2 regions of the Sphingomonas aerolata genome follow, and region 1 is predicted to be linked to the other one. Evidence: riboswitches for the same ligand, from Rfam matches in the RefSeq annotation. Region 1 holds a riboswitch; the other holds the start of a gene.
The links. Region 1 has a riboswitch for thiamine pyrophosphate ahead of thiC (phosphomethylpyrimidine synthase ThiC). Riboswitches for the same ligand answer to the same signal wherever they lie in the genome.

Region 1 (15,487 bases):
CCTGATAATAGGCCTCGATCGACTTCGGCAGCCCGGCATGCGCGACGAAGCGCACGTCGGGCTTGTCGATCCCCATCCCGAACGCGACCGTGGCGCAGATCACCATGTCCTCGCTCGCGACGAAATCCGCCTGGTTCTTCGCGCGCACCTGCGGATCGAGCCCGGCATGATAGGCGCGCGTCGGCCGCCCGCTGCGCCCCAGCGCCTCGGCGAGCTTCTCGGTTGCCGCGCGCGTCTGCGCATAGACGATCCCCGGCCCCGGGATCTTCTCGAGGATGTCGGCGATCTGCCGGTTGACGTTGTCGCGCGCCGAAATCGCATAGCGGATGTTCGGCCGGTCGAACCCCGACACGATCAAGCCGTCCTGCGAGATCCCCAGCTGTTCGAGGATATCCGCCCGCGTATGCGCATCCGCCGTCGCGGTCAGCGCGAGCCGCGGCACGTCGGGAAAGCTGTCGAGCAGCGGCCGCAGCAGGCGGTAGTCGGGGCGGAAGTCATGCCCCCATTCGCTGACGCAGTGCGCCTCGTCGATCGCGAACAGCGACAGTTTGGCCTGCGACAGGAGGTTCCGAAAACTCTCGTTCGAGGCCCGCTCGGGCGCGACATACAGCAGATCAAGATCGCCCGCGCGGAACCGCGCGATCGTCTCCTCGCGATTGGTATCCACGCTCGTCAGCGTCGCCGCCTTGATCCCGACCGCGGTCGCGGCACGCAGCTGGTCGTGCATCAGCGCGATAAGCGGCGACACGACCACGCACGTCCCCTCGAGCATCGTCGCCGGCAACTGGTAGCACAGCGACTTGCCAGCCCCGGTCGGCATCACCGCCAGCGTCCGCTGCCCCGCAAGCACGCGGTCGACGACATCGCGCTGTACGCCACGAAAATCAGGAAAGCCGAAGATGCGCTGGAGATCGGGAAGGGGGTCGAGTGCCATCGCCGTCTAGGTAGCGATCCCCGCTGCGATGTCGAGGATAGCGCGGGCCTTATCGCGCCGGTGCACCAGGGTCTGTCATCCCGACCAGATAGCATGCACCTCCCCGGCGGAGGCCGGGGGCCAGTTGGAAAGGTGGTCGTAACGACGGGACGTCCTTTGTCAGCAACGTCTCCCAACTGGACCCCGGCCTCCGCCGGGGAGGCGCAAACCCCGTCGAGCCATCGCTAAAATTTAGCCATATTGCTAATTAGCGACTTTACGAATAAACAATGCGCATGGACTCGGTCTTCGACGCCCTTGCGCACCCGACCCGCCGCCGCATTCTCGAGCTGCTGAAAGGCGGCGCGATGACCGCAGGGGCGCTGGCCGACGCGTTCGCGGTGTCGAAACCGACCATGTCAAATCACTTCGCCAAGCTGAAAGCCGCCGGGCTGATCCAGGCCGAGAGCCGCGGCACGTCGATCGTCTACACGCTCGATCTGTCGGTGATGGAGGAGGTGGTGATGGGCTTCATGGGGCGGCTTCGCGTCGGTGCCGCGGATGACGACAAGGGGGACGAGACATGCGCTACCGAAACCTCATCATAGCCTCTGCAGTGACTGCGGCTGGGCTCGCGATCGTTGCCGCGGTCGCACTGGGCCGGTTGCCGGCGGGGACGCAACTGCCGACGCATTGGGGCCCTGATGGGCTGCCCGACCGGTTCGCCGATGCAGGAACCGCTCTGTTCATGCCCGTCGCGCTGACGGTGGTGGTGTCGCTGGTGATGGCGGTGCTGCCGTCGCTCGAGCCGATGCAGGACAAGCTCGAACAATCCGCACCGCTCTACCGCACGGCCTGGGCCGGGCTGCTCGGAATCCTGATACTGGTCGAGGCGATGGTCGCCGCGCCGGCCTTTGGCATCACGCTGCCCGCGACGACGATGCTGGTCGGGATCGGCGTGCTGTTCGTGGCGCTCGGCAACGTCCTGCCGAAGTCGCGCCCGGGATTCTTCGTCGGCATCCGCACGCCTTGGGCGATCATGGATCCTGACAACTGGATCGCCACGCATCGTTATGGCGGCCGCATAATGATGGGGGCGGGGCTCGGGTTGATCCTCGTCGCGCTGTTGCCGATGCAGGGCGAAACGCGCACGTCGTTCGTCATCGCGCTGCTGCTCGTGATGGTCGCGACGCCGATCCTTTACTCGTTCTTCTACTGGCGGCGGACGCACCGGGCAGGGTAGGCCTTGTCGCGTGCAGCAAGAACGGATGCGTCGCTACTCGGCCGCCAGCGCCCCGTCATCCTGCCCAGCACGCTCCTGCGCTTGGCGGTTCCACATCTCCGCATACACGCCCTCGCGGCGCAGCAACTCCGCATGCGTGCCCTTCTCGACGATCCGCCCCGCCTCCAGGACGACGATCTGGTCGGCATGCACCACGGTCGACAGCCGGTGCGCGATCACGATCGTGGTGCGGCCGCGCTCGATCGCCTCGAGCGTGTCGAGGATCTCCGCCTCGGTGCGGCTGTCGAGCGCGGACGTCGCCTCGTCGAGGATCAGGATCGGCGGGTTCTTCAGCAGCGTGCGTGCGATCGCCACGCGCTGCTTCTCGCCGCCCGACAGCTTCAGACCACGCTCGCCGACGCGCGTCGCATAGCCCAGCGGCTGGCGTTCGATGAATCCCGCGATCGCCGCGCCCTTCGCCGCCGTCTCGACCTCGGGCATCTCCGCCCCCTCGCGGCCATAGGCGATGTTGTAGCCGATCGTGTCGTTGAACAGCACCGTGTCCTGCGGGACGATCCCGATCGCCGCGCGCAGCGATGCCTGGCGGACCTGCGCAATGTCCTGCCCGTCGACGGTGATCCGTCCGCCCGTCAGGTCGTAGAAGCGGTAAAGCAGTCGCGCGAGCGTCGACTTGCCCGCGCCCGACGGTCCGACCACCGCGAGCGTCGATCCCGCGGGCACGTCGAGCTCGAGATCGCGCAGGATCGGACGGCCCGCATCATAGCCGAACGAGACATTCTCGAACCGGACATGACCCGCGCTGACCGCCAGTACGGGGGCGTCGGCCACATCGACCACGGAAGCGGGCGTGTCGATCAGGTCGAACATCGCCGCCATGTCGAGCGCGCCCTGGCGGATCGTGCGATACACCATGCCGAGCAGGTCGAGCGGCCGGAAGAGCTGCGCCAGCAGCGTCGAGACGAAGACCACGTCGCCCGCCGAGGCCTCGCCCCGGCTCCACCGCCACACGACGAAGCCCATGCCGCCCGCGAGCATCAGGTTGGTGATCAGCGCCTGGCCGAGGTTCAGCCATGCGAGCGAATTCTCGCTCTTCACCGCGGCTTCGGAATAGGCGGTAATCGCGCTGTCATAGCGCTTTGCCTCGCGCTCCTCCGCGCCGAAATACTTGACCGTCTCGAAGTTCAGCAGCGAATCCACCGCATGCGCGACCGCACCGGTATCGAGGTCGTTCATGCGTGCCCGCAGCGCGTTGCGCCAGTCGGTGACCATGCGCGTGAACGCGATATAGCCGACCACCATCACGACCGTCGCGACGACCAGCGGCCAGCCGAATTTGGTCCAGAACAGACCCAGCACCAGCACGAGTTCGAACAGCGTCGGCGCGATGTTGAACAGCAGGAAATACAGCATCGTGTCGATGCTCTTGGTCCCGCGCTCGACCACCTTGGTTACTGCGCCCGTTCGGCGCGACAGATGGAAATCGAGGCTCAGCGCATGGAGATGGCGAAATACCTGCGCGGCCAGACGCCGCGACGCGTCCTGTCCGACACGCTCGAACACCGCGTTGCGCAAATTGTCGAACAGCGTCGTTCCGAACCGCGACGCTGCATAGCCGACCACCAGCAGCGCGACGAGCGTCAGCGCGCCGCGGTCGTTCCCCGCCATCCGGTCGACCGCATATTTCAGCGTGAACGCCGCGCCGAACACCTGCACCAGCTTCGACGCGATCACGAGCAGCATCGCGACGACGATCCGCGCCTTCAGCTTCGGCTGCCCTGCCGGCCACAGGAACGGCAGAAAGCGACGGAGCGTCGGCAGCAACGGCTGGTCCGCGCGGGTGGAGGTGTAGGTATCAGGGGGCATTGCTGGTGGTGATGTAGGCGTGGTCAAGCCCCGGCGAAAGCGGTTGGCGGAACAATCCTGCCACTTCGTCGCTTTTCATACCGTGTCCAACGCCGGGCACGGCGATCCACTGGAGAATGAAATGGAACCGCTGTTCTACGTCATGGCCATCATGGGTTGCAGTGACGGCAATATGAACTGCACCGAGGCACGGGTCGTGCCAGCGCGGTACGAAACGATGGCGCAGTGCCGCGCGGCGCTTCCCGATCAGCTCGCGCAGAACACCGACGTCCCCTATCCAATGATCGGCGCCAACTGCCGCACCGCGGGCGCGCAGATCGCCGTGACAGGCAAGGCCAAGACCCGGGGCTGATATGCCGGTTCACGCGTGTTCGAGTTCGCCTCTTCCCCGTTCGTGCTGAGCGAAGTCGAAGCATAGACCCCGAACGGAGGCCCTTCGACTTCGCTCAAGGCGAACGGATGAGGGGTGAAAGACTAAGCTATCGCGGTCGTGTCCACAGCCTCGGATCGCGCGGCGTACGCGGATACAACCGCTCCCGCGCCGCCGCCTCCCGCGCGGCTTTCGCGATAAACCCCAGCTTCTGCGCCCCCGACGTCGTAACGCGGTGATCCCAGGCATGCTCGCCACGCGCTGCGACGGTCCGCCCGATGGCGCCATAGATACCGGCCGCGGACAGCACGGCCCAGGCCGATCGGAACGATAGCGCGGGCGTGCCCTCCCGTGCGCTCGCCTCGAACGCCGCCGCGCGGTCCGCCATCCGTTTCGTGAGCACCGCGAGGCGCGCGCGGAATGGCGGCTTCATGTGCTGGCCGGGCGGAAAGTCCATCTCGACGAGCCAGTCTTCGGGCAGGTAGCAGCGCCCGACCCGGTCATCCTCCTCGACATCGCGCATGATGTTGGCAAGCTGGAATGCCATTCCCAGGTCACAGGCGCGGTCGAGTGTGTCCTCGTCCTCGGGATCGACGCCCATCGCGATCGCCATCATGCAGCCGACGACGCCCGCGACATGGTAGCAATATTTGTACAGGTCGTTTTCGGAGCGCGGTCGCCACTCGCGCGCATCGAGTGCGAAGCCCTCGACCAGGTCGCGCGCGAACCGCTTGGGCATCCGCGTCTCGGCCGCGACGATCCGCAGCGCGTCGAATGCGGGTTCGCCGACGACCTCGCCCGCCAGCGCCTGCTCGGTCATCGCCGACAGCGTGACGAGCCGCGCCGGGGCATCGTCGACCACGGTCATGCCGTGCCCGTGATCCTGCCCGTCGGCGATGTCGTCGCACCGCCGGCACCAGGCATAGAGCAGCCACGCCCGTTCGCGCGTCGGCTTGTCGAACAACAGGCTGGCGGCCGCGAAACTCTTCGAGCCGCGCGCGATCGATTCCTTCGCCGTCGCGACGATCGCTTCGCGGGTGGGGGAGGGGGAGGTCATGCCGCCACCTTTACTACCACCCCGGCGAAGGCCGGGGCCCAGGTGGGAAAGCAAGTGTAATGACGCGTAGCGCGAGCCAATCTCCGTCCCCCAATTGGGCCCCGGCCTTCGCCGGGGTGGTGCAGGTTAGTGTGCGGCCTCAAGACGCTCACAGATCCGACGCGTTCATCCGGACGATCGGCTGCGTCGGCACATGCTCCGCCATCCGGTCGAGCAGCAGGTCGAGCGTATCCGCGACGATCAGCAGGTCACGGTGCTGCGGTCGCAGGAAGCCGACCTCGCCCATCTTGTCCCAGAACGCGATCAGATGGTCATAATAGCCCGCGGTGTTGAGCAGCCCGACGGGATCCGCATGATAGCCGAGCTGCGCCCAGCTGAGCGCCTCCCACAGCTCGTCCATCGTGCCCGTGCCGCCGGGGATCGTCACGAATCCGTCCGACAGGTCGGTGAACATCTGCTTGCGCTGATGCATGCCCTGCACGACGTGGAGCTCGGTCAGCCCGCGATGCGCGACTTCGGCATCGACCAGCGCCTGCGGGATCACGCCGATCACCTCGCCGCCACCCTCGAGCGCACCATCGGCGATCGCGCCCATCAGGCCGGTGCGGCCACCGCCATAGACGAGGCCGATTCCGCGCTCGGCAAAGGTCCGTCCCAGCGCGCGCGCGCCTTCGATATACAGGGGATCAGCCGGCGTCGCCGACCCGCAATACACAGCAAGTCTTTTCATGTGGCCTCGCTAGGGGAAGCGCGCGTGGTGCCGCAAGAAAAGAATGGGTTCGCGCGGAGACGCGGAGGTGTTGCAGTCCGGACAGCGCTTGCGCTGTCATCATGCCCGCTCCGCCATCCGTTGGAGACACGGTCGCTTCGCGACACGCGCATCACCTCCGCGTCCTCCGCGCCTCCGCGCGAACAAACCCTTACTGCTCGCCCTCAAGCATCAACCGCGCCGTCGCCTTAGCACTCCCGACGACGCCCGGGATCCCCGCCCCCGGATGCGTCCCCGCGCCGACGAAGTACAGGTTCGGGATGTGATCGTCGCGGTTGTGCACGCGGAAATAGGCGCTCTGTGTCAGCACCGGCTCGAGCGAGAAGGCCGAGCCCAGATGCGCGTTCAGATCCTGCGCGAAATCCTTCGGCGCATAGCTGAACTTGGTCACGATCCGGTCGTGGATGTCGGGGATCAGCCGCCGGCCGATCTCGTCAAGGATCCGCTTCTCCAGGATCGGGCCGATCTCGTCCCAGTCGACCGGGAACTTGCCGAGATGCGGCACCGGCGCGAGCGCGTAGAAGGTCGAATGCCCCTCCGGCGCCAGGCTGGGGTCGGTGACGGTCGGATGGTGCAGATAGAGCGAGAAATCTTCCGCCAGCACGCCGTGATCGTAAATGTCCGACAGCAGCCCCTTATAGCGCGGCCCGAACAGGATCATGTGGTGCGGAATGCCCGGCCACGTGCCCTTGATCCCGAAATGCACGACGAACAGCGACGGGCTGTACTTCTTGCGCTCGAGCGACGCCTTGGTCCGCTGTCCGCTGCGCGACGTCGCCAGCAGGTCGCGATAGGTGTGCATGATGTCGCTGTTCGCCGCCACCGCATCCGCCTGGCCCGACCAGCCGCTCGCCGTCGTGACCCCGGTCGCGCGGTCGCCCAGCGTCTCGATCGAGGTGACCGGGTCGTCGAGCCGCAGCACGCCGCCCAGTCGCTCGAACTGGGTCACCAGCGCCGCGACCAGCCGGTTGGTGCCGCCGCGGGCGAACCACACGCCGCCGTCGCGCTCCAGCTTGTGGATCAGGGCATAGATCGCGCTGGTCGTCATCGGATTGCCGCCGACCAGCAGCGTGTGGAACGAGAGCGCCTCGCGCAGCTTCTCGGACTTCACGAAGCTCGACACGATTGAATAGACCGAGCGCCAGGCCTGGTATTTCGCCAGTGCCGGCGCCGCCTTGATCATCGACCCGAAGTCGAGAAACGCGACATGGCCGAGCTTCTCATAGCCTTCGTGAAACACGCCGGCGGAATAGGCGAGGAACTTCTCATAGCCCGCCCAGTCGCCCGGGTGCAGCTTCTCGATCTCGGCGCGCATCTGCGTATCGTCGTTGGTATAATCGAAATTCGTCCCGTCCGCCCAGTTTAGCCGGTAGAAGGGCAGCACCGGGTCGAGCGTCACATCCGCGCTCATGTCGTGCCCGCTCAGCGCCCATAGTTCGCGCAGGCAGTCGGGATCGGTGATGACGGTCGGGCCCGCATCGAAGGTGAAGCCGTCGCGCTCCCAGTAATAACCACGCCCGCCCGGCTTGTCGCGGCTCTCGACGATGGTCGTCTGGACGCCTGCGGATTGCAGCCGGATCGCGAGCGCCAGCCCGCCAAACCCTGCGCCGATGACGATAGCTGTCTTCATGATCTCATACTGCCTGCGATGGCGCGGACGGCGCGCACGATGGGGACGGGGGGCTTGCCGGTCAGGATCCGCGCCTTGTCGGTCATGGTCGAACGTCCGGCATAGAAACGGCCTATCAGCGAAGGGGAGAGGCGATAGAAGCGCTCGAGGATCCGGTAGCGTTCCTCAGGCTCCGCCGCGCGGAACAGCATCGTGTCGAGCATCCGGTAGAAACCGCGGCTCTTCCACGTCGCCTGCGCCATTGCATAGGTCGCGTCGTGCAGCCGTGCGCCCGAGAAATCCCCCAGCGCCGCGATCATCGACGCGGTCCGCACCGCATCGGGCAGCGAATAGCCGGTGGTCGGGTGGAACATCCCCGCGCGCATCCCCGCCTTGGCGACGCGCGCGCCGGTCGAGCGCCAATAGGCCTCGAAATCGCCGCCCATCGCCACCGGCAGCACGCCCGATTCCTCGCGCTCGATCCGCTTCACCGACCAGCCGCGCTCGGCGACATAGGCGTCGATCCGGTCGCGCAGCACGGGCAGATCGAGATCAGGCGTGTCGCTGTAATAGGTGTCCTCGACGAACATCCGCCGCGCCTTGAACGGCAGGCAATAGACGAAACGATAGCCGTCGAGCTGTTCGACGCCCGCATCCATCACCATCGGCCGCGGCGCCTTGTGCATCGCGTCGAGCAGCAGTTCGCGTCCGAGAAATTTCTGCCACGCCAGATCGAGCAGCGTGAGGTCGCCCGGCCCGCGTGCGTCGATCACCCCGGTCGCTTCGATCCGGTCGCCGTCGCTCAGCACCACCGCGGTCGCGCTCGCGCCGCTGACCTTGCGGTCGAGCATCAGCGCGTGTGGCGGCAGGACGCGGCGTACCTCGCGGTCGAGCTGGACGCTCTCGATCGAATTGTAACGCGCGTCTATGGTCCGCGCATGCCCTGGAAAGCGCACGTCATAGCCCTGCCAGCCATGCACCACGAGCGGCGCGACGATCCAGCGGTCCGCCGCCGCCACGTCGCTGTCGAAGAACGACCAGAGGTGATTGCCGCCGACCGTCGGGGCGGCATCGACCAGCCGCACGTCGAGCGCCGGATGCTTCGCTTTGAGCGCCAGCGCGATCATCCCGCCGGCCAGGCCCGCGCCAACGATCGCGACGTCGCAGGAGATCGTCGATGCCATGGCTCCGACTAGCGCAAACCGGCGCCTGCGAAAACAGCCTTTCCCGCCCAATCGCGCGCGAAGACAACCTGCATTGCCGGCCCGGCGGCCTCTTCCGCCACCGGGGCGATCCCCCGCACGTCATCGCCTTCCGCGGCCACCACGTGACGGACGCGAAGGGACGGGGGACGTCAGGTCGGGCATGGCGCGCCGCCGCCATCTCCGCCACTATGTCCATGCCAGATCCGGAGCCGCCATGCCCCCCTCACACCCGACCGACGCTTCGCCCGCACCGCACGCCAGCGATCCCGGCCCCCGCCACCCCCAGGCTCCGATGCTGGCCACGGCGCGCCTGACGCTGAGCGGCCATGTCCCTGCCGATCTCGACGATTGCGCCGCGATGTGGGCCGACGCCCGCGTCTATGCGATGATCGGCGGCACGCCGCGCAGTCGCGAGGAGGTGTGGATCCGGTTGCTCCGCTCGATCGGGCAGTGGACCGCGTTCGGCTATGGTAGCTGGATCGTGCGCGAGACCGCGACCGGCCGGCTGATCGGCGAGATGGGTCTGATCGAAGCGCGGCGCGCGATCCTGCCGCCGATCGACGGTCCCGGTGCGGTCGGCCCCGAAATGGGCTGGACGCTGACCGGCGACGCGCAGGGACAGGGTTATGCGTCGGAGGCGATGGCGGCAGTCCTGGCCTGGGCCGACCCGCGCATCGCCGCCACGACCTGCATCATCGACCCCGGCAACGCGCCCTCGCTCCGCCTCGCCGAGCGCCTCGGCTACCGCCTGCGCATCGAGGGTCGTTATCGTGACGCGCCGATCCTGATCCTCGACCGACGCGCCTGACCGCGTTCGAGGCGGCTATTTCGGCTTGGCGTTGAGCGTCGCCATCCGTGCGACGACCTCCGGGCTCGTGCACGTGGCTTTGTCGAAGCTGGTCGATGGCGGCCGGCGCAGGCAGGTGAAGGCGACCTCTTGCTCCGGGATCATGTCGAGCGGTTCGACGCCAGCATCCTTGCGCGCGATGACGGCGCGCAATTTGGCAAGATAGGTATCCCACCCGCGCTTGTCGGTAACGAGCGTGAGCGATCGATCGGCCGTATCGATCAGCCTCGCTGCCTCGTCGAACCGACCCATCTGCCGGGCAGCGTTCGCGGCCCGTGCCTCCAGCCATAGCCGGTCCGCTACGGGCGTTGCAGGGCCCAATGCCCGAACGCCACGGATGAACAATGTCTGATATCGCTGGAACTGGCTATTTTGCGCGTCGGTGCTGATTTGGGACCTCGGATCGGGCGTCACCTGCCAGATGGCCGACAGCAAAAGTCCGAGACGCAGAACCTCCGGCCGGCCCAGCTTTCCGGCGAGCCAATAGGCCCGGTAATAGGTCGTCTCCGAGCCGATCAGCCGTTTATAATCGGCGGTGCCGATCAGCCGCGCGAGGTTTTCCGCGTCCTGGGTCGAGACCTTGTCGAAAACGACCAACTTGTTGCTCGGGCATTCAGGAAGCGGAAACGGAAAGGGCAAATAGCTGTACGGCTTGCCGTCGGGGCGCTCGCCATAGGTGCTGAACATCGCGGGCTGCCATGCCGAGAACGTCTCGCCGCCCACCGGGCAGGTCATTTCTGCAGGCCCACCGTGAAGCGGTGGCAATTGTCGCGGAGCGGCGGTCGGCACGGGCTGGGCCGATTGCAGCAGCATTGCGAGTAAAATCACTATTGTGGTCCCCGATTATGTCGTGCGGAGGATGCTATGAAAGTCGTGATCCGGCGACAACGACCTTCTGCGGGATGCGCGCGCGGTCATCTTCCCGATCGCGGTGTACGAGCGGCCATCACCCGGCACGCGCAGATGCTTGTGAGCGCGGCATGACGATCACGCTCGTCATCTCCTTGTCTGCGATTGACGTTTTACCGGGTGCGCCCGCCGACCGCGTGTGCTGCAAAGGCGTTCGCTCCAATCTAGGCGCTGCCGTTGCTGTGATAATTCCGCTACGGGTCGTCGCGATTCCGACCCTGGCGGTGCGCTCGGTTTGGCTCTGACGGTCATGACCGTTATGGAGGGGGCCAATCCGATGGGCCGGGAGGTTTTTCCCCGGTTCATGTGGAGGGGAGCATTGGGGACATGGCTGATCACGGCCAGCCACCATCAGCCACATCATGAACGATACAGGTGCAATTATGAGCTCACTTTCCGGTTCTGGGATCGGCTCTGCGGCACCGACCGGGAGCACGGCGATGCAGGCATATCGCATGCCAAGGCTGCCGCGCGTGCTGGCCGCGGCGGCGCTCTGGGCCGTTCTGGCGGCGGCGAGCCCGGTCACGCGGCTTGACGTTGAGGTCGACAATCTTCGCTCGGCCAAGGGGTTGATCCGTATCTGTCTGACCGCCGACCCCGACAATTTCCCCGCCTGTGTCGACGATGCCAAGGCGCTGACCCGGACCCTGCCCGCCGCGGTCCGGACGACGAGCTTTCCGGGCCTGCCGCAGCGCGGCTATGCGCTGGCGATCATCCATGACGAGAACAGCAACTCCAAGCTCGACACGATCGCGGGTATCCCGCGCGAGGGCTATGGCTTCTCGAACAACGCGGCGGTACGCTTCGGACCGCCGCGCTTTTCCGCGGCACGGTTCATGCTCGTCGGTGATGCCGAAATGCAACAGGTCAGGATGCGTTACATCTTCTGACGGATTGCAACGGACCGAATGGGGTTGCCCCGCGTTGCGCGGTGGAACCTTTTTGTCCGGAGCCCGTCCTTGCGCGCATTCTCACTCGTTCTGACTGCCGCAACCGCGGCAGTCGCCCTCGCCACGCCGGCACTTGCGCAGACGGATCCCAATCCGACCCCGCCAATCACCGATCCCGCCGACAACAACCGCATCACACTCGGTCTGGGTGTCGCGTCGCTTCCCGATTACGAGGGTGCGGACAGCAACAGCTTCACCCCCGGCGCGGTCGCGATCGGTACGGTCCGCGGGCATGATTTCTTCACGCGCGGTACGCAGCTCTATGTGAACCTGATCCCCAATACCGGGTCGGTCGGCATCAACTACGAAGTCGGCGTCATCGCCGCCGTCCGCACCGATCGCACGGGCCGGGTCGACAACCGGCAGGTCCGCGCGCTCGGCAAGATCGACACGGCCTATGAAGTCGGCGGCTTTGTCGGCATCGGCAAGACCGGCGTCATCACCAGCGATTACGACACGCTGACCGCGCGCGTCGCCTATATCCACGACGTGTCGGGCACGCACGACAGCTATGTCATCACCCCGCAGGTCAACTACACCACGCCGCTGTCGGTCCGCACCCTGGTCGCCTTCGGCCTATCGGCGGATTATGCGGGCAAGGGCTTTGGCCGGACCTATGCGGCGGTCACGCCGATCGGCACGATCAACAGCGGTCTGCGCACCTATGACATCAACGACAGCGGTTTCCGCCGCGTCAACGTCTCCGCCTTCGCGTTGCAGAGCCTGTCGGGCGATCTGCGCCGTGGGTTCGGCGTCGGCGCGGGCGTGCTCTACGGCCGCATGCTCGGCAAGTACAAGGACAGCCCGATCGTCGCGGACGTCGGCGATGCCGACCAGTGGCTCGGCGCGGTGGGCCTGACCTACACCTTCTGATCGCAACCCGCCGATCGACCCGAAACCCCGTGCGGCCCGACCGCGCGGGGTTTTTCGTTTGCGCCCCCGTCCGTTGCGCCTATGCTCGCCCTACCCCGGGGGAGCGCCGATCCGCGCTTGAGAGGAAGGCAGGAGCCTTCGACCCGCTGAACCTGATCCGGTTGATACCGGCGGAGGGAGGGAGCGGTCGCCACAGAACCGCATGCCTTGCTCCGAGACCTTTAGGAGCAAGCGCATGGCCGATTACGATCCCCGCATCCCGACCGCCGACATCGGCGTCACCACCGGCCCGATCCGCGGCTCGCGGAAGATCCATGTCGCGGTGCCCTCCAGCCCCGACGTCCGCGTCGCGATGCGCGAGATCGTGCTCGACCCCAGCTGTTCCGAGCCGCCCTTGCGCGTCTACGACACCAGCGGTCCGTACACCGACCCGCGCGCCACGATCGACATCAACGCCGGCCTGCCGCAACTCCGCCGCCAGTGGATCGAGGCGCGGGGCGATGTCGAAAGTTACGACGCGCGCGCGGTCCGGCCCGAGGATAATGGCCAGCTCGGCCCCGACCGCTCGGGCGGCGTGCCGCAATTCCCCGGCAGTATCGCACGCCCGTTGCGCGCCAGGGCCGGCGCCAATGTCAGCCAGATGCACTATGCCCGCCGCGGCATCATCACGCCCGAGATGGAATATGTCGCGACCCGCGAGAATCTCGGCCGCGCGATGCTGAAAGAGTATAAGCGCGACGGCGAGAGCTTCGGTGCGTCGATCCCCGACTTCGTCACCCCCGAATTCGTCCGCGACGAGGTCGCGCGCGGCCGCGCGATCATCCCCAACAACGTCAATCACCCCGAATCCGAGCCGATGGCGATCGGCCGCAACTTCCTGGTCAAGATCAACGCCAATATCGGCAATTCCGCGGTCGCGTCGAACGTCGCCGCCGAGGTCGACAAGCTTGTCTGGTCGATCCGCTGGGGCGCGGACACGGTGATGGACCTCAGCACCGGCCGCAACATCCACGACACGCGCGAATGGATCCTGCGCAACAGCCCCGTGCCGATCGGCACCGTGCCGATCTATCAGGCACTCGAGAAGGTCGGCGGCGTCGCCGAGGATCTGACCTGGGAAATCTTCCGCGACACGCTGATCGAACAGGCGGAGCAGGGCGTGGATTACTTCACGATCCACGCGGGCGTGCGCCTCGCCTATATCCCGATGACCGCCAAGCGCGTCACCGGCATCGTCTCGCGCGGTGGCTCGATCATGGCGAAATGGTGCCTCAGCCACCACAAGGAGAGCTTCCTCTACGAGCGCTTCGACGAGATCACCGAGATCATGAAGGCGTATGACATCGCCTATTCGCTCGGCGACGGGCTGCGCCCCGGCAGCATCGCCGACGCGAACGACGAGGCGCAGTTCAGCGAGCTCTACACGCTCGGCGAACTCACCCACCGCGCATGGAAGAGCGATGTCCAGGTGATGATCGAGGGCCCCGGCCATGTGCCGATGCACAAGATCAAGGAAAACATGGAAAAGCAGCTCGAGGTCTGCGGCGAGGCGCCCTTCTACACACTCGGGCCGCTCACCACCGACATCGCGCCGGGTTATGACCATATCACCAGCGGCATCGGCGCGGCGCAGATCGGCTGGTACGGCACCGCCATGCTTTGCTACGTGACGCCCAAGGAGCATCTCGGGCTCCCCGACCGCGACGACGTGAAGGTCGGCGTTGTCACCTACAAGCTCGCCGCGCATGCCGCCGATCTGGCGAAGGGGCATCCCGCCGCGCAGGTGCGCGACGACGCGTTGAGCCGCGCGCGCTTCGAATTCCGCTGGCGCGATCAGTTCAACCTGAGCCTCGACCCCGATACGGCCGAGCAGTATCACGACCAGACGCTCCCCGCAGAAGGCGCCAAGACCGCGCATTTCTGCTCGATGTGCGGTCCCAAATTCTGCTCGATGAAGATCACGCAGGAGGTGAGGGACTTCGCCGCGAAACAGAATGGCCCCGCCGACACGTTCCTCGCAGCCGATGTCGATCAGACCGACGCCAACCGCGCGATCTTCGCCAAGGGCGCGCATGCCGACGCGGAAAAGGGCATGGCGGAAATGAGCGAGAGGTTCCGCGAGAAGGGCAGCGAGATCTACCTCCCCGCGGACGTCTGATCCGCCACACCCCGAACTCCTCCCCCGGCAGGGGGAGGATCAGGGGCGCATCCGTTACCGCTTGCGCACGAACTCCGCGCGCAGCACCAGTCCCTTGATCCCCTCGTAACGGCAGTCGATCTCCTGCGCGTCGCCGGTCAGGCGGATCGCCTTGATCAGCGTGCCGCGCTTGAGCGTCTGGCCCGCGCCCTTGACGGTCAGGTCCTTGATCAGCGTCACCTGGTCGCCGTCCGCTAGCACGTTGCCGACCGAGTCGCGGACCACGACCGCGTCGTCGTCCGCCGCGCGGGTCGTGGATGCGGCGTCGGCGGCGACCCATTCGCCGCTGGCCTCGTCATAGACGTAATCGTCGTCCGCCATCGTCATCGTCCTATTTCGTGCCGGATCACTTGAGCGTCGTCATCTCGACGGGCTTGCCCTTGGTCGTGGGGTTCGACGCGTTCGCCTTGGGCTCCTTCTCGGCCTTGGGCTTGCGGACTTCCTTGTTCGATTTCTTCTGGCTCTTGGCCATGATGCTGCCCTTCCGGCGGGGCGGAGCGCCCCGGGACGGCGACGATACACGCTTGCACTCGCGCATACCCGTAGATTCGGATCGCCAGATCGCCCCGGCAGTGCGGGCATCGCGGGCAACCTCGGCCCGATCGGCGCGTTGGGATGAAAAGAGCATGAGGGGGCTGCGATGCATATCGGATCCGGGGCTGCGCCGATCACCCTGTCGCTG
Region 2 (15,487 bases), 370 kb from region 1:
CGAACATGTGATCGTCCTGTCGGATCACAGCCCGCTTCACCCGCATGCCATCTTCCGCAAGCTGAAGCTCCAGGGCGGCTATTTCAACTATCAGAAGCAGACGCTCGGCGGCCTGCTCGCGGGCCGGGACCAGCCGGCGGGCGAACGGCGGATGTGGGGCGGGATGCGGATGGACCCGACCGACGTGTCCGACGTCACGGGCGCGACCTATACCTATCTCGTCAACGGGCATGGCCCCGCGGACAACTGGACCGCGCTGTTCACGCCCGGCGAGCGCGTCCGCCTGCGCATCATCAACGCCTCGGCGATGACCAATTTCAACGTCCGTATTCCGGGGCTGAAGATGACCGTCGTGCAGGCCGATGGCCAGAACGTGCGTCCGGTCACGGTCGACGAGTTCCAGATCGCAGTCGCCGAAACCTATGACGTGATCGTCGAACCCGCCGCGCCCGTCGCCCACACGCTGGTCGCCGAAGCCTGGGACCGGTCGGGCATGGCGCGCGCGACGCTCGCGCCGCGCGTCGGGATGGTCGCCGCGGTTCCTGCGCTGCGCAGACGCCCGCTCGCGACCATGAAGGACATGGGCATGGGCGACATGGCCGCGATGGATCATGGCGCGATGGGCGGCACGGCGGGGATGGACCACGGCGCGATGCCGGGCATGGACAAGCCCGCGCCGACTCCCGCCGGCGAAGAGCCGATGCCGGCCATGAGCCACAGCATGCGCGACTTTGCCAACGCGCCGGGCCTGCCGAGGACGCCGACCGTACAGACCGTCGCGCCGATGCCAATGGATCGCACCGGCGAGCCGCCGCAGGGCCTTAGCGACACCGGCCACACGGTGCTGGTATACCGCGATCTCGTCGCGCTCGAGCGCAATCCCGACCTGCGCGCGCCAACGCGACAGCTGCAGATCCACCTGACCGGCAACATGGAACGCTATATGTGGGCGTTCGACGGCGTGAAGCTGAACGAGGTGAAGGCGCCGATCCCGTTCCGCCAGGGCGAACGCGTCCGCGTCACCTTGGTCAACGACACGATGATGGCGCACCCGATCCACCTGCACGGCCATTTCTTCGAGCTGGTGACCGGCCACGGCGATCATTCGCCGCGCAAGCACACGATCAACGTCGCCCCCGGCGGCACCGCGACCTTCGACCTCACCGCCGATGCGGTCGGCGACTGGGCGTTCCATTGCCACATGCTCTACCACATGCATGCGGGCATGATGCAGGTTGTCACCGTCCGCCCTGATAGCGAAGCGGGAGCAGCGGCATGAAGACGCTCGCTCTCTTCCTAGCGACCGTTACGGCCGCGCCCGCCGCGGCGCAGATGCACGAGATGCACGGGATGAAGATGCCCGGCATGGCGATGCCCGCCAAACCCGCGCCCAAAAAGCCCGCACCAAAAAGGCCGGCACCTAAACAGACCGCCCCGGCAAAACCCGCGGCACGCAAGGCGACGCCGGCGCGGGCGCGCGCTGCGAAGCCCGCCGCATCGACAATGCCGGCGATGGACATGTCCCCGACCGCCGCCTGCACGGCCGAGCATGCCGCAATGGGCCATTGCAAACCCGCCGCCAATGACGCGGCCCCACCACCCCCAGCCAAGGCGACGGCCGCCGCCGCCTGCCCGCCCGAACACGCCGCGATGGGCCATTGCACCCCGGCCGCGTCTGACGGTCCCGCCGCGCCGACGGGCACCGACCAGCCCGCCGGCACCGCACCGCCCCCCGCGCCGCCGACCACGCTGGCGGCGGCGCGCTTCTACGATTCCGCGACGATGACGAAGGCCAATCGGATGATGCGCGACGAGCATGGCGGCATGCGCTTCAGCCAGATCCTCTTCAACCTCGCCGAGGTGCAGGTGCGCAACGGTCGCGACGGCTATCGCTGGGACGGCGCGGGCTGGTTCGGCGGCGACATCCACCGCCTTGTCGTCAAGACCGAGGGCGAAGGCGGTTTCGGCGACCGGGTCGAGGCCGCCGAAGTACAGGCGCTCTATTCGCGCGCGCTCGATCCGTACTGGAACCTGCAGGCCGGCATCCGCCAGGATCTTGGCGCAGGCGCCAAACGGACCTATGCCGCGCTCGGGGTCGAGGGTCTGGCGCCCTATTGGTTCGACGTCGAGGGCACGCTGTTCCTGTCCGACAAGGGCGACGTGCTGGCGCGTGCGGAGGCCTGGTACGACCAGCGCATCACCCAGCGCGCGATCCTCCAGCCGCGTGTCGAGCTGAACCTCGCCGCGCAGGACATGCCTGGCAGCCGGATCGGCGCGGGGCTATCCACCGCCGAACTGGGCCTGCGACTGCGCTACGAGATCCGCCGCGAATTCGCGCCCTATGTCGGACTGTCCTGGGAACGGCGCTATGGTGCCACCGCGCGTTATGCGCGCAGCGATGGCGATACGACCGGCGGGGTCTCGCTCGCGCTCGGTGTGCGCGCCTGGTTCTGACGCGCCGCCTGCCACTGTCGATAGCCCAGCAGCGCGAGCAGGATCATCGCCGCATAGAGCCCCGCGGTCAGCATCAGGCCCTTCACGACGAACATCCCGACATAGACGATGTCGACGACGATCCACAGCAGCCAGCTCGCACTGTGCCGCCGCGCGGTCCAATATTGCGCGACGAGGCTGAAGCTGCTCAGCGTCGCATCGATCCAGGGCAGCGCCGCGTCGGTATAGCGGCTCATAAAAAAGCCGATCGCCATCGCGGCACCCGCACCGGCGCAAAGCCCCGCCAGCGCGTGGATCGGCCGTAGCGGTAGGACGGCGACATCGCCCGCATCCTGCCGCCCGCGCGCCCAGTTGCGCCACCCATAGACCAGCGCGCCCGCGAACACCGCCTGCAGCATCATGTCCGCATAGAGCCGCACGTCGAGGAACAGCTTGAAGTACAGCGCACAGGCCAGCAAATTGACCGGCCAGCACCACAGCCGCCGCACCGCGGTCAGCCAGATGCCGAGGAAACTGACGGCGACCGCGGCGATCTCGAGCATCGTCACGCGCCGCTCTCCGCATCGGCGATCCGGCGGAGGAAGTCCTGCCCCGGTTCGGACAGGAACCAAGCTGCATGGCCGATCAGATAGCCGTCCCAGGCCAGCGCCGCCGCGCTCATGTCGCCGAGCACCCCCGCGAAATACGCGACCTCCGACAGGGCGAATTCGAGATGTACCAGCGGCAGCAGCCGGACGAGCGTCGCCCGATCCTCCGCACCAAACGCGGTCGTCGCCCCATAGCCCGCCAGCAGCGCACACGCCGCCTCGGGCTGGCCGATCGCGGCGTCTGCGCCCTGCCCGAGCGCCAGCCAGGCAACACCGCTGCGTTCGATCGCGATCGCCACGTCGTGCAGCGCGCAGGTCCGGTCCGCCAGCCCAAAATCGAAGACGGTCCGCACGTCCTCCGCCTCCCAGAGCAGGTTGGAGGGATGCCAGTCATTATGCGTCCACAAAGGCGGCTGCGCGGCGAGCCGCGGCTGCAACCCGTCGCCGAGCGCGCTGAACAGCGACGCGATCTCGCGCCGCCACGGCCGCGGGGCAAGGAACGCGGCGAGCGCCGGCCGTGCCGCGACATAGCGTTCCGCCGCCGCGATCGGATCGGGATCGGGCAGGATGGTGAAGCTGGCGACCAGCGGTTGCGGCGGTCGCGCGGGCGCGTCGAACCCCTGCGACGCGCGGTGCAGCCGGGCCAGCGCAACGCCCGCCGCACGCGCCTGCGCGAGCGACAGGAACGGCGTCCAGGACGGCCGGTCGCGATACAGGTCGACGCCGGGGGCCTTGCGATGCAGTTCATAGGTCCAGTCGCCACGGGCCAGCGCGCCGTTGTCGCTGGGGGCGAGCGTCATGACCTCGGGCACCGTAATGCGCGTCCGCAGATGCGCGATGAACCGGTGCTCCGCGCCAAGCTGATCGGGCGTCCGCATCCGGCGGTGATGCCGCTTGAGCAGGAACATCCCCTGCCCGGTCTCGATCAGCGCCGCCGCGGAGAAGGGCCGCGGCGAATGCCAGTGCACGCGCTCGAGCGGACCGGCGGCCGGAAACTGCGCGGCCACGGTCGCGGCTTCCTCGGCGGTGATCGCCGGCCAGCTCGGCGCGGCCATGTCGGTGCCCATCCCGTGGACCAGATGCGCCGCCGGCGAGCCCGCGCCGCTCATCGCGCCGGCATCGGTCACAGGCCGCGCGAGATGGTCGCCATGACGGCCGCACCACTCCCGACATAATAGGTCGGCGCAGATCCCGCGATCAGCGTCCCCCCGCGCCCGATCACGTCGCGCGCATTGGTCGAGACCGACTGCACCCCCGCCAGCACGCGCGGATCGGTCACGTTGATCGCGTTCAGCCGCAGGTCGGTCCGCTTGCCGTCGAGCATCGACGCCAGATGCACGCCGACCGACAGGTCGAGCGTCGCATAGCCCTTGATGCTCTCGTCATTGACGAAGGTCGCATATTGCCGGCCGACATATTTCACCGCGACACTGCCGAACAGCCGTCCGTCGTCATAGGTCCCGCCGCCACCGACCTGGACGGTCGGGCTGGAGACCGCATGCCGGCCGCGGGTCGGCAGATAATCGTCGCCGACCGGCAGGTCGTCGCTGATCCGCGCGCGCAGATATTCGCCCGAGACATAGACGCTGACACCGCGCGCCGGGCGATAGTCGATCTCCGCATCGATCCCGTAGGAACTCTGCCCCCCGACATTCAGCGTCGAATTGACCAGCGCGCCGCCATTGTTGATGACCGTCGCCAACTGGCGGTTGCGGAAATCATAATGGAACCCCGTCACCGATGCGGACAGCGCTGTACCGATATAGCGATAGCCCAGCTCCTGCGAGACCGCATATTCGTTCTTCAGCGCGGTCGTCCCCGCGCTGACCAGCGCACCGCCCGCATAGCTGTCGTAGAGCGTGAACTCGTTCGGCGTGCGGAAGTTCGTCGTGATGTTGGCGAACAGCTGCTGCCGGTCGTCGATCTCGTAATGCACCGCCGCCCGCGGCAGCGCGGCGAAGCTGTCGAGGCGGACGCGGTCCTGCGGCCCGGGCAGGTAGTTGCGCCCGCTGCGCAGCACGTTGACGCCCTTGAACCCGATATCGACCGCAAGACGCGGGGTCAGCGTGACATGGTCGGCCAGGAACGCCGCCTTGGTCACCGTCACGGTCCGCTGGTTCTCATAGGCGAGCAACCGGCCGTCCGCGGTCCGGATCGCCTTTGCGCGATACCCCCAGCGATCGGCCGGTGCGCCGTCGGCGCCGACCGCGGTGTAGGACTGGACGACGCGGTCGGTGCCGTGATCGAACCACAGCCCCGCGGTCAGCCGGTGGATGCCGCGCTCGATTGTCAGCGTGTTGACCGTGCCCACGCGGCGCTGGTCGCCGGTATAATTGCCCAGCACCGTCGCGACCCCGTCGACCGCACCCGGCAGCGCGATCGGATCGGCGAGCGGCTCGATGCCGAGGAAATTGCCGGTCGTGCCGAGCTGCGTCCCATAGGGCGAATTGCCGTAGCCGAACTGCAGATAGCTGGTGCTGTCGAGCGTTACCCCTGCGCCCAGCGCCAGATGCACCGGCGCCGACGCATAGAGGTTGCGGAACGGCGCGCGGTACAGCCGCCAGTAATTGGTGTTGCCCGCGCTGTACCGCGCATCGAAGTTGAAATCGCGTCCCTGCGCGCGCCATTCGGCGAGCGTCGGGCTGCGATAGGTCGACGAGTTCGCGTCGTTGAACGACAGCGCCAGGCTCGCGCGGTTGCCGTTGCCCCATTCGCCGAGCAGCTTGGCATCGACATGTTGGCGCGTGTCATGGCCGGCACCGCGCCAGTTGTTCGCGCGCGTGTTCGAATAAGAGACGAAGGCCCGCAGCCCCGTCTGGCCGATCCGTCCGCTATCGAGCCGGACGAAGCCGCGCCGCGCCGCATAGGATCCGATCGACAGGTCGACGAGCCCGCGCGGCGCCGCACTCGGATCGTCGAGCCAGAGCGACAGCGACCCGCCCGCACCGCCCAGCGTCGGCGACGCGATATCGACCGCGCCCTGCGCCAGCGCGATCCGCTGGAGATTCTCGGTATCGGCGAACTGCGAGGGATAGGCGTAATAATAGCCAATGTCGTTCTGCGGCGCGCCCTCCATCGTCACGCCGATCTCGTCCTGCCCCAGCCCGCGCAACGTCAGGCTCGAACTGGTCGACAGACCGTAAGGATCACTCGACGCGACGGTCGCGCCGGGCAGGAGGTTGACCAGCTGGAACGCGTTGAGCGTCGGCGCCTGCTTGGTGATGAACGCCGCGGCGATCGCGCTCTCGGACTTGGGCACCGTCTGGTCGGGGAGCAGCCCCTCGGGATCGAGAAGGCCGACCACGCGGATATCGACCGGGTCGGCGCCGTCCCGCGAATCCGCCTGCGTCTGCGCGCTGGCGGGGGCGAAGGCCACCACAGCAGCAAGTGCCACTGCCAGCGCAGTACATGCAACACGGGGCGGCCGGCCCGTCATCAGGTCAAATCGAAGGATCATCACGGTCTTGCGTCCACTCCACACGGAGGGACGACGGACGCGCCGCCAGCCCTCCCTACGCCGGTATCAACCGGATCAGGTTCAGCGGGTCATGGTCTGCAGCCCACCTCTCAGCCGCGCGTCAGCGGCCCCCCGGGGAGCGCGCCGTCTAGGGGGTTCGGTCTTCCGGGGATAGCGTTATTGCCCGTTCGCCCTTCCGCAGCGCCTTCCCGGCACACGCGCGGCAGAATTATATGACAATCCACGCCACCCAGACGCTTGCAGTGGGTGACAGCCGGACCGGTTTGCGCCACACAGGCTTTATGGAGCGTGTGCTGACCGACGTCGTTGCCCTGGAGAATCGGGATCTGGGACGGAACCTTACGCATGGCATGCTCGACCTGCTCGGCAAGGCCATCGTGACCGGCCAATATACGGATCGGCCCTTCCCGACCGAGGCGGAGATCGCGGTGGCGCATGGCGTCAGCCGATCGGTGACCCGCGAGGCGGTCAAGATGCTGACCGCCAAGGGACTGGTTAGCGCGCGCCCGCGACAGGGCACGATCGTCCAGCCAGCGAGCAGCTGGAACCTGTTCGACACCGATGTGCTGCGCTGGCTGCTGGACCGCAAATTCTCGGTCGAGCTGCTCCAGCAGTTCAACCAGCTGCGGATCGGGATCGAACCCGAAGCGGCGGCGCTCGCGGCGCTGTACCACACCGAACAGGACATGGTCGCGATCGAGGCGGGGCTGGCGCGGATGGCCGCGGCTGAGCGCAGCTATGACGATCCACTCGACGCGGACATCGCGTTCCACGTCGCCGTCCTGCGCGCGTCGCGCAACCCCTTCTACGCACAGTTCCAGTCGGTGGTCGAAACCGCGCTTCGCACCTCGATCCGCTTCACCAACCGTATCAAGGGGCGCAGCGCGAACATCGCCGACCATGCCGCGGTCGCCGTCGCGATCGCCGCGCGCGATGCCGATGGTGCGCGCGACGCGATGCGACGCCTGATCGGCGACGTGCTCAGCCTGATCGCCGAGGCCTGACACCCGAATCGTCGCGACCCGGTGTACGATCAAGGGACAGCACCGTGTGACGCCGTCACTCGACCTGATCGCGCTTTTCACTTATCGAGACGCGGTGCCCTTGGGCCCGGTGCCGCGAGTCGAGATTTGACAAGCGCCGGAATAGCTCGAAGGACGAAATGCGACCGCGCATCATGCGGGTAGCAATTGAAAACATGACGGGAAACAATGCGAAGGGCTCGAGACGAGCGAACTGCACGGATCGGCAAGGTCGCGCTCGCGGCGGCCATGACCGGCGGTTTGGTGAGCGGTGCGCAGGCACAGACGGTCAACGTCAACACACCCGTCAGCGTGCCCGTCGCGGGCAATGTCGACCGGTTTCGTGTCGTGCCGGTGATCACCAGCGTCTATGACAGCAACGTGCTGCGTCTCAACGACGCGCGCGGGAGCGGGCCGCGCGACAATATCCGCGTTTCGCCGGCGCTGGCCGTCGACCTGAATCGCATCTTCGGACGCACCCGCGTCACCGCCGGCGGCACGGTCGGCTATGATTTCAACACCCGGTTCAGCGGCCTCGATCGCGAGCGGATCAACCTGACCTCGAGCGTGACGACCCCGGTCGGCGCGCCCTGCAGCGTGACCGGCAGCGCGGCGCTCGAACGCGCGCAGTTCGATCTCGGTGACACCAACACCGTGGTGACCGAGAGCTTCCTGCGCCAGGTCTATGACGTCGGCGCGAGTTGCCGCGCCGCGGCGGGCTTCTTTCCCGCGGTGGGCGTCAACCGCGTGTCGCTCACCAACAGCAGCCGCAAGGTTCTGGACACGAACCAGTCCGCGCTGCGCGCGGGGATCGGCTATGGGCGGCCCAGCCTCGGTACGCTGCAGCTCATTGGCTCGGTTGCCAAGATCGCGCGCCCGGGTATCGAGGATCTGACCGGAATCGACGATTCGACGATGATCACCGACGTCCAGCTGATCTTCGAACGTTCGGTCGCGCCGCGCGTCAGCTTCCGGCTTGGCGGCGGCATCACGCATGCCGACCCCAAGCGCGCGGCCGTGCCGTCCTTCAGCGGCCCGTCGTTCGACGCGCAGGTGACGATACGCCCGGTGCCCCGGTTCACGATCGTCGGCTCCGGCCGCCGTGCGGTGCAGAATCAGAGCTCGTTTGGCGCGACCTATATCATCGCCGACAGCTACAACCTCAACGTGTCCTATCTGCTCTCGGCGCGTAGCACCGCCACGCTGTTCGCCCAGCGCGCGCGACGCGACCCGCGCGGCGAGGATCTGGCGCTCACGCTTCAGCCACCACGCGGCAAGGACAGGCTGAACGTCGTCGGCGGAAGCTATGCATTCGATTTTCACCGGTCGCTACGGCTCAGCCTGAACGTCGCTCACCAGCGCCGCACGGCCGACAATGCGATTTACGATTATACGGCCACATCCGCATCGGCGGGTGTCACGGCCCGTTTCTAAGGGGATGATGATGAAGATCCGCATGGCGCATTCGCTTGTTCTGCCGTTGCTCATGGCCGCTGCGGCCGCCGGGGCGCAGGTACCAACCGCGCCCCCCACGCCTGCGTCGACCGGTGCCGTGCCCAACGACGGGTATCGGCTGGCCCCCAATGACGAGGTCGAGGTGACGATTTTCGGCCAGGGTCCGGGTCAGGTGGTCAAGACGCGCGTCAAAAACGACGGCACGATCACCCTGCCGTTCCTCGGCGCGGTCCAGGTGCGCAACCAGACCGCGCGGGAACTGGCCGCGGACATCGCCGCCCGGCTGCGAAGCGGCGGCTATTTCGTCAAGCCCGTCGTCAATGTCGAGGTCACGCAGTTCGTCAGCAGTTCGGTAACCGTGTTCGGCGAGGTCGGAACTCCCGGCATCTATCCGCTCGATCTGCAGCTGACCGTCGGCATGACGCTCGCCCGCGCGGGCGGCACGCGTGGAACAAGCGCGGACTTTGCAATCCTGAAGCGCGACGGCGACCCGGTCGAACACCGCATCCTCCTTTCGGACCTCAGCGGCGAATGGAGCGCGGCGACGCTGCTCGAGGCGAAGGACACGCTCTTCGTTCCGGTCGCGCCTGTGGTCTATATCTACGGTCAGGTGAATTCGCCCGGATCCTTCCCCTTGAAGACCGGGATGACGGTTCGCCAGGCGCTTGCCCGCGCCGGTGGTCCGACGCTTGCCGGATCGACGCGGAACGTCACGATCTTCCGCGATGGTGAGAAGTTGAAGAAGGTCGATCTCGACGGCGAACTGAAGGCCGAGGACTCGGTCTTCATCAATGAAAAATGGCTCTGAATCAGTGATCGGATTCCGGTGGCCGGGATGTCTCGTTTCATGCGGTGCCCTGCGCGTTCGTCGTCGCCAGGTCCGTTTCGCAACAGCCTGACGTCTGCGGCCACGGCCTGAGAAGAGGGCGCGCCGGCAATGGGGCGCCTTTTTTCATGCCCTACTGCCCCGCCACGTCCGTCGCCGCCGGCGCCGGCGCACCCCGCTACCCGGGCCAGCCGTCGCGATTCCCCCGGCGTTGGTCGAGTGACGCTTGCACGGGTCACCGGCTTGGGTGATGGGCGTGCCGATGCGACATAACGGCCTGTTCATCGCGCTGGGGGGCGCTGCGCTGGTCGCGACGGCTGGCGTTGCGGTCATGATTGCGCCCGCGCGAACCGGTCTGCCGATCACGCTCGATCCCGCCGCCGATGCCCCCTCCGCGACTGGGCCGCGCAAGCCTGCGCATCCGCGCTATACCGGCGTCAACATCGCGACGGGCGGCTTTGCCTCCAAGCGCATTCCCGGGCGCTACGGCTTCGACTATTTCTACCCCAAGCCACAGGAGACCGCGCCCTTCGTCGCCGCGGGCATGAACGCGATCCGCGTGCCCGTTCTCTGGGAACGGCTGCAACCGCGGCCCAATGCCCCGATCGACGCCGCGGAACTCGCACGGCTCGACGAATCGATCGCGGGGCTCGGCGGGTTCGGCCTGATCATCCTCGACGTGCACAATTACGCCAAATACCGGGGACAACGGCTCGACCAGATCGACCCGCGCGGCGCCATGCTCGCCGACCTCTGGACCCGCCTCGCCCGCCATTATGCCGGGGATCAGCGCATCGCGTTCGGCGTGATGAACGAACCCAATGGCCTCTCCGCCACGGCGTGGCGACCGATTGCGGAGGCGTCGTTACAGGCGATCCGCGCGACGGGCGCGCGCAATCTGGTGCTCGTCCCGGGAACGAACTGGTCGGGTGCTCATTCCTGGACGAAAGGCAGCGACTCGAACGGCGAGGCGTTGAGAACGCTCGTCGACCCGGCGAACAACATGGCGTTCGAGATGCACCAATATCCGGATGCCGACTCCTCGGGAACGCATCCGGAATGCGTGTCGCCAAAGGCCGCCGCACAGGCATTCGACTCGGCCACCGCCTGGCTGCGCGCCAACAAGGCACGGGGATTTCTCGGCGAATTCGGCGCGAGCAGCGACCCGAACTGCCTCGCCGCGCTCGATGCGGTGCTCGGCACACTTGACGCGGGCTCGGACGTCTGGCTCGGTTGGACCTATTGGGCAGGCGGCGCCCTGTGGGGGCCGTATATGTACAGCGTGCAACCCGACAAGACCGGGGACAAACCGCAAATGTCTATCCTGATACGGCACAAATCTTAATGATCACAGGGTATAGTGGCCTGGTGGAGCCGTACGGCAATCCTATTGTGCGTTGCAGCAACGTCGCGTACCCGCTCCCCGGATCGGCAAGGCAGATACAAGAATTATGTTGAAGTCATGGATTGCATCGCTGACGCGCTGGCTGGACGGCCGCGGATGGGCCGAGCCCCCCGTGATCGAGCTGACGCATCGCTACACCCCGCCCGCCGCGCCGGTCGTCGACCTGCCCGCGGATCCCGTCCCGGCAAGCACCGCGACGCGGCTGATCGGCGACCGGCGCCGGATCGCTGACACGTTCGATGCCGCACGCCCGGTGCGGACCCGCGGCGAGCTGTTCGGACGCGCGGTCGAGCTCGACCATCTGCTCGCCGCGACGCTCGACTTTCATCAGCATGCGGTGATCCACGGTGCGCGCGGCTCGGGCAAGACGTCGCTGGTGCGCGTGCTCGGTGAGCATGCGGATGAATCGGGCGCCGTCGTGCTCTATTTCGCGTGCGAACCGCATGCGACCTTTGCCGACATCATCCGGCTCTATCTCGACGCGCTCCCGCCCGCAGCCTTCGCGCCCGGCGGACAGCGTGCCTTTGCGCAGAAGCTCGAACAGATGCCGGAGAATTTCGGCCCGCGGGCGTTCGTCGATCTGGTGGCAGACCGCGTCACCGCGCCGACGATCCTGATCTTCGACGAGTTCGACCGGATCGAGGATGCGAGCGTGAAGAGCGACGTCGCGGCGGCGATGAAGCTGCTGTCCGACGCGCTCGTGCCGGTGCTGTTCGTGCTGGTGGGAATCGCGCGGACCGTGTCCGACGTCGTCGCTGGCCACCCGTCGCTGCGCCGGCACATGCGGATCGTGTCGCTGGGCCGGATCGGCGCCGACAGCGTCGACGCGCTGATCGCACGTGGCGAGGCCAATACCGGCGTCCGGTTCGATACCGATGCGCGCGCGATGATCGCCGATGCCGCCTGTGGCTCGCCCTATCACCTGCGTATGCTGGCCGGGCATTCGTCGCTCGCCGCTGTCAGCAGCGACGCGGATATCGTCACCAAGGCGCATACCCGCACCGGCTTCGTCGATGCGTTCAGCCACTGGGCGCAGATGAACGAGCCCGATGCACGGCTGTTCGCTAAGGTCGTGCTCGGCTGCACGATCGAACAGCGCGATGCGCTCGAGGCTTTGGCCCGCGCCGCCGCGACGATGGACGTCGTTTTGCTTGATACCGATCGATATGATCGTGCCATTTCGATGCTAGACCCCGCATTGGTCCGCGAACGGGGCAATGACGGCGAACACGATGGCGTGTATTTCCGTGACAGTACCGCGCCGCAGATGCTGATCGCGCTGTTGATGACGACCCCTGTTTCCACCACGGCGGCCCGGCTTGGCGCACCGCAGGAGAGCAACCTTGCTAATACCCGCTGATCTGATCGCGTCGCTCAAGGCGCGCTGGCGTATCGAGCTGGCGATCATTCTGCTGATCGTCGTGCTGGTCGCACTCTGGACGGCCGTCACGCCCAAGACCTATGTCGCGCAGTCCTCATTGCTGTTCGACGGTGGCCCGGCCCAGTCGGTTACCGACGAGGCGGCGCCGCAGGATGGCGTGGCCGCGCTCGTCGCGACCCAGGCCGACGTCCTGCAGAGTGAGGCGATCGCCGCCGCGGTCGTCCGCGACCTGAAGCTTGCCGCCAACCCGCAGATCGCTGACCAGTGGCGTGCGCGCACCGGTGGCACCGGCGACGTCAACGCCTGGTATGGTCGTCAGCTGCTCGGCGGGCTCGAGGTCATACCGGGCCGGACCTCGCGCGTGCTCGCGATCCGCTTCAAATCGGCCGATCCGCAATTCTCGGCCCAGGTCGCCAATGGCTTTGCCACCAGCTACCTAGATGCGCGCCTACAACTGCAGACCGATCCCGCCCGCACCTATTCGCGCTGGTTCGAGGATCGCACGCGCGAGGTCCGCACCGCGCTCGAGCAGGCGCAGGGCCGGCTGACCGCGTTCCAGCGTCGCACCGGGATCGTCGACACGACGACCAACAACACCGACGCCGCCCGCCTGACCGAATTGTCCGGCCAGCTGACCGCAGCCGAAGCGGCGGCGGCGGATGCCGGCGCGCGGGCTGGCGGCGGCAGCACCGGGCTCGACGTGCAGTCGGCCGGTGTCGTCCAGGGTCTGCGCACGCAGATCTCCGCCAAGACGGCCGAAGTCGCACAGCTCAGCGCGGATCTTGGTCCGAACCACCCGCAGCGTCAGGCCGCCGAGGCGGAACTGTCGGCACTGCGTCGCCGGCTCGCGGTCGAGACCGGGACGAGCACCAATGCGGTGCGCGTCGCCAGCGGTGCGGCGAGCAGCAAGGAAAGCCAGATGCGCGCCCTGCTGAACCAGCAGCGCGGCAAGATGCTGTCGCTGGCGGGCGACCGCGCCGAGCTCGACGTGCTCCAGCGCGACGTCGATTCGGCGCGTGCGGCCTATGACACCGTCACCCAGCGTCTCGGCACGATGCGGCTGCAGAGCGAAGCGCCGTCGACCAACGTCGTCCAGCTCGACGTCGCGCAGCCGCCGATGTTCCCCTCCTCGCCCAACGTACCGATGCGGTTGGCGCTCGGCCTCGTGCTGGGCGGAATGCTGGCAGCGGGGACGGCGCTGGCGCTCGAACTGTGGCGGCCGCGGGTGCGGACGTCGAGTGGCGCAGCGACCGCCATGGGTGTGCCCGTGCTGGGCTCGGTATCGTTTTCGCAGTCGCGCGTCGCGTCGCTGCTGGGTGGAAGGCAGACGTCATGAGGCTTCGTTCGAGCGAAACGGCAAATGTCGTTCGTCCCGCGGTCGCGCCGGGCGCCGAAGCGCCCAGCCAGCGGCAGCTTCTGGGCAAATTGCTGTCGCTGTCGCCCGAGGCGCATCGCCAGATCGAGCATCGCCAGGCCGAAACCGGGCTATTGTTCGGCGAGGCGGCGGTCCAGCTCGGCTTTGCGACCGAGGAGCAGGTGCGCCGCGCGATCGAGCTGCAACAGGGCTTCACCGTCCTGCCCGAGGGCGATGAGCGCGTCGATCCGCTCGTCGTCGCAGCATTCGCGCCCGACGATCCCATCGCGGTCACCGCGCGCGACATTCGCGCGATCGTGACGCGCGACGTCCGCCCCGATGGCTCCCCGCTTCAGGGGATCGCGATGATCGGGATCGATGACGAAACCCTGCACACCACCGTGCTCACCGCCAATCTGGCGGTCGCGTGCGCCCAGGCCGGCTATTCGACGCTGCTGGTCGATGGCGGCATCGGCGCACCGCGTCAGCACGGGCTCTTCCGCCTGCCCAACCGGACCGGCCTGTCGACGCTGTTGTCGTCGGGCGGTCGCGTCGAGGCGATCGCCCAGACGACCGCGATCCCCGGCCTGTCGCTGCTGTCGGCGGGTCCGAGCGTCCCCAACGCGTCCGAGCTCTTCGACCGCCAGCGGCTTGCCAACACGCTCGATCCGCTGCGCGATCATTATGGGCTGGTCATCTTCGATGCCGGCCCCGCCAGCGCGACACAGCTCGAGGCGTGTTTCGGACTCGACGCGGCGATCATCGTCGCGCGCCGCAACCGGTCGGACGCGCGCGCGCTGCGCAACGCCGCGGCCGTGCTGCAGGAGCATGCTACCCCCGTTCTCGGCTCGATCCTGATCGATTGAGCATGGTGGGCATGATGGAGATTCGGCGAATCGGCCACATCGATGTGGTCGCCACCGATGTACCGGGTGCCGTTGCACAGGTCGTTGCCGCGGTAGAAGGCGACGGTCCGGCCATCTTCGGCTTCTGCAATGCGCACAGCGTCAACCTTGCGCGGGCGGATCCCGCCTTCGTGACCGCGACGCGGGCGGGCGTGTTCTTCAACGACGGCAGCGGCGTCGATATCGCCAGTCGGCTGCTCTACGGCACGCGCTTCCCGGCCAATCTCAACGGCACCGACCTGACGCCCGCGGTGCTCGCCGCACTGCCGGCGGGAACGGGCGTCTTCCTGCTCGGGAGCCCGCCGGGCGTCGCGCAAAAGGCCGCTGCGATCCTCGCGGAGCGCTTCCCGAACATCCGTATCGCGGGCAGCCATCACGGCTTTTTCAGCGCCGACGAGGCACCCGCCCTGTCGGAGCGGATCCGCGCATCGGGCGCGCGACTCGTGCTCGCGGGCATGGGACAGCCGCGGCAGGAAAAATGGGCGGCCGCCAATGCGGGCGCAGTCGGTGCGGTGATCCTGTGCATCGGCGCCTTTCTCGATTTCACTGCGGGCCAGTTCGTCCGCGCGCCGCTCTGGATGCAGCGCGCGGGCATCGAATGGACCTTCCGCCTTCTGCAG

Region 2: linked by a shared signal. The riboswitch ahead of NEF64_RS03715 (TonB-dependent receptor) and the one ahead of thiC (phosphomethylpyrimidine synthase ThiC) in region 1 are both predicted to bind thiamine pyrophosphate.

The regions. Positions count from the first base shown of each region.
Region 1 covers NZ_CP098762.1:391,768-407,254, forward strand. Annotated here, with positions in the region: gene recQ (DNA helicase RecQ) at 1-934, opposite strand, end outside; gene NEF64_RS01845 (metalloregulator ArsR/SmtB family transcription factor) at 1,210-1,521, shown strand; gene NEF64_RS01850 (SdpI family protein) at 1,530-2,156, shown strand; gene NEF64_RS01855 (ABCB family ABC transporter ATP-binding protein/permease) at 2,190-4,019, opposite strand; gene NEF64_RS01860 (hypothetical protein) at 4,039-4,371, shown strand; gene NEF64_RS01865 (phytoene/squalene synthase family protein) at 4,499-5,446, opposite strand; gene NEF64_RS01870 (LOG family protein) at 5,595-6,176, opposite strand; gene NEF64_RS01875 (phytoene desaturase) at 6,367-7,845, opposite strand; gene crtY (lycopene beta-cyclase CrtY) at 7,842-9,008, opposite strand; gene NEF64_RS01885 (GNAT family N-acetyltransferase) at 9,244-9,837, shown strand; gene NEF64_RS01890 (hypothetical protein) at 9,853-10,704, opposite strand; gene NEF64_RS19340 (sterol desaturase family protein) at 11,090-11,320, shown strand; gene NEF64_RS01900 (DUF2141 domain-containing protein) at 11,226-11,675, shown strand; gene NEF64_RS01905 (MipA/OmpV family protein) at 11,745-12,608, shown strand; TPP riboswitch at 12,697-12,804, shown strand; gene thiC (phosphomethylpyrimidine synthase ThiC) at 12,844-14,766, shown strand; gene NEF64_RS01915 (alkylphosphonate utilization protein) at 14,821-15,126, opposite strand; gene NEF64_RS19230 (hypothetical protein) at 15,152-15,277, opposite strand; gene NEF64_RS01920 (hypothetical protein) at 15,446-15,487, shown strand, end outside.
Region 2 covers NZ_CP098762.1:765,085-780,571, reverse strand. Annotated here, with positions in the region: gene NEF64_RS03735 (copper resistance system multicopper oxidase) at 1-1,279, shown strand, start outside; gene NEF64_RS03730 (copper resistance protein B) at 1,276-2,454, shown strand; gene pnuC (nicotinamide riboside transporter PnuC) at 2,385-3,002, opposite strand; gene NEF64_RS03720 (phosphotransferase enzyme family protein) at 2,999-4,150, opposite strand; gene NEF64_RS03715 (TonB-dependent receptor) at 4,165-6,477, opposite strand; TPP riboswitch at 6,548-6,636, opposite strand; gene NEF64_RS03710 (FadR/GntR family transcriptional regulator) at 6,801-7,523, shown strand; gene NEF64_RS03705 (outer membrane beta-barrel protein) at 7,731-8,975, shown strand; gene NEF64_RS03700 (SLBB domain-containing protein) at 8,986-9,804, shown strand; gene NEF64_RS03695 (glycoside hydrolase family 5 protein) at 10,085-11,167, shown strand; gene NEF64_RS03690 (ATP-binding protein) at 11,274-12,587, shown strand; gene NEF64_RS03685 (GNVR domain-containing protein) at 12,571-13,944, shown strand; gene NEF64_RS03680 (CpsD/CapB family tyrosine-protein kinase) at 13,941-14,828, shown strand; gene NEF64_RS03675 (WecB/TagA/CpsF family glycosyltransferase) at 14,831-15,487, shown strand, end outside.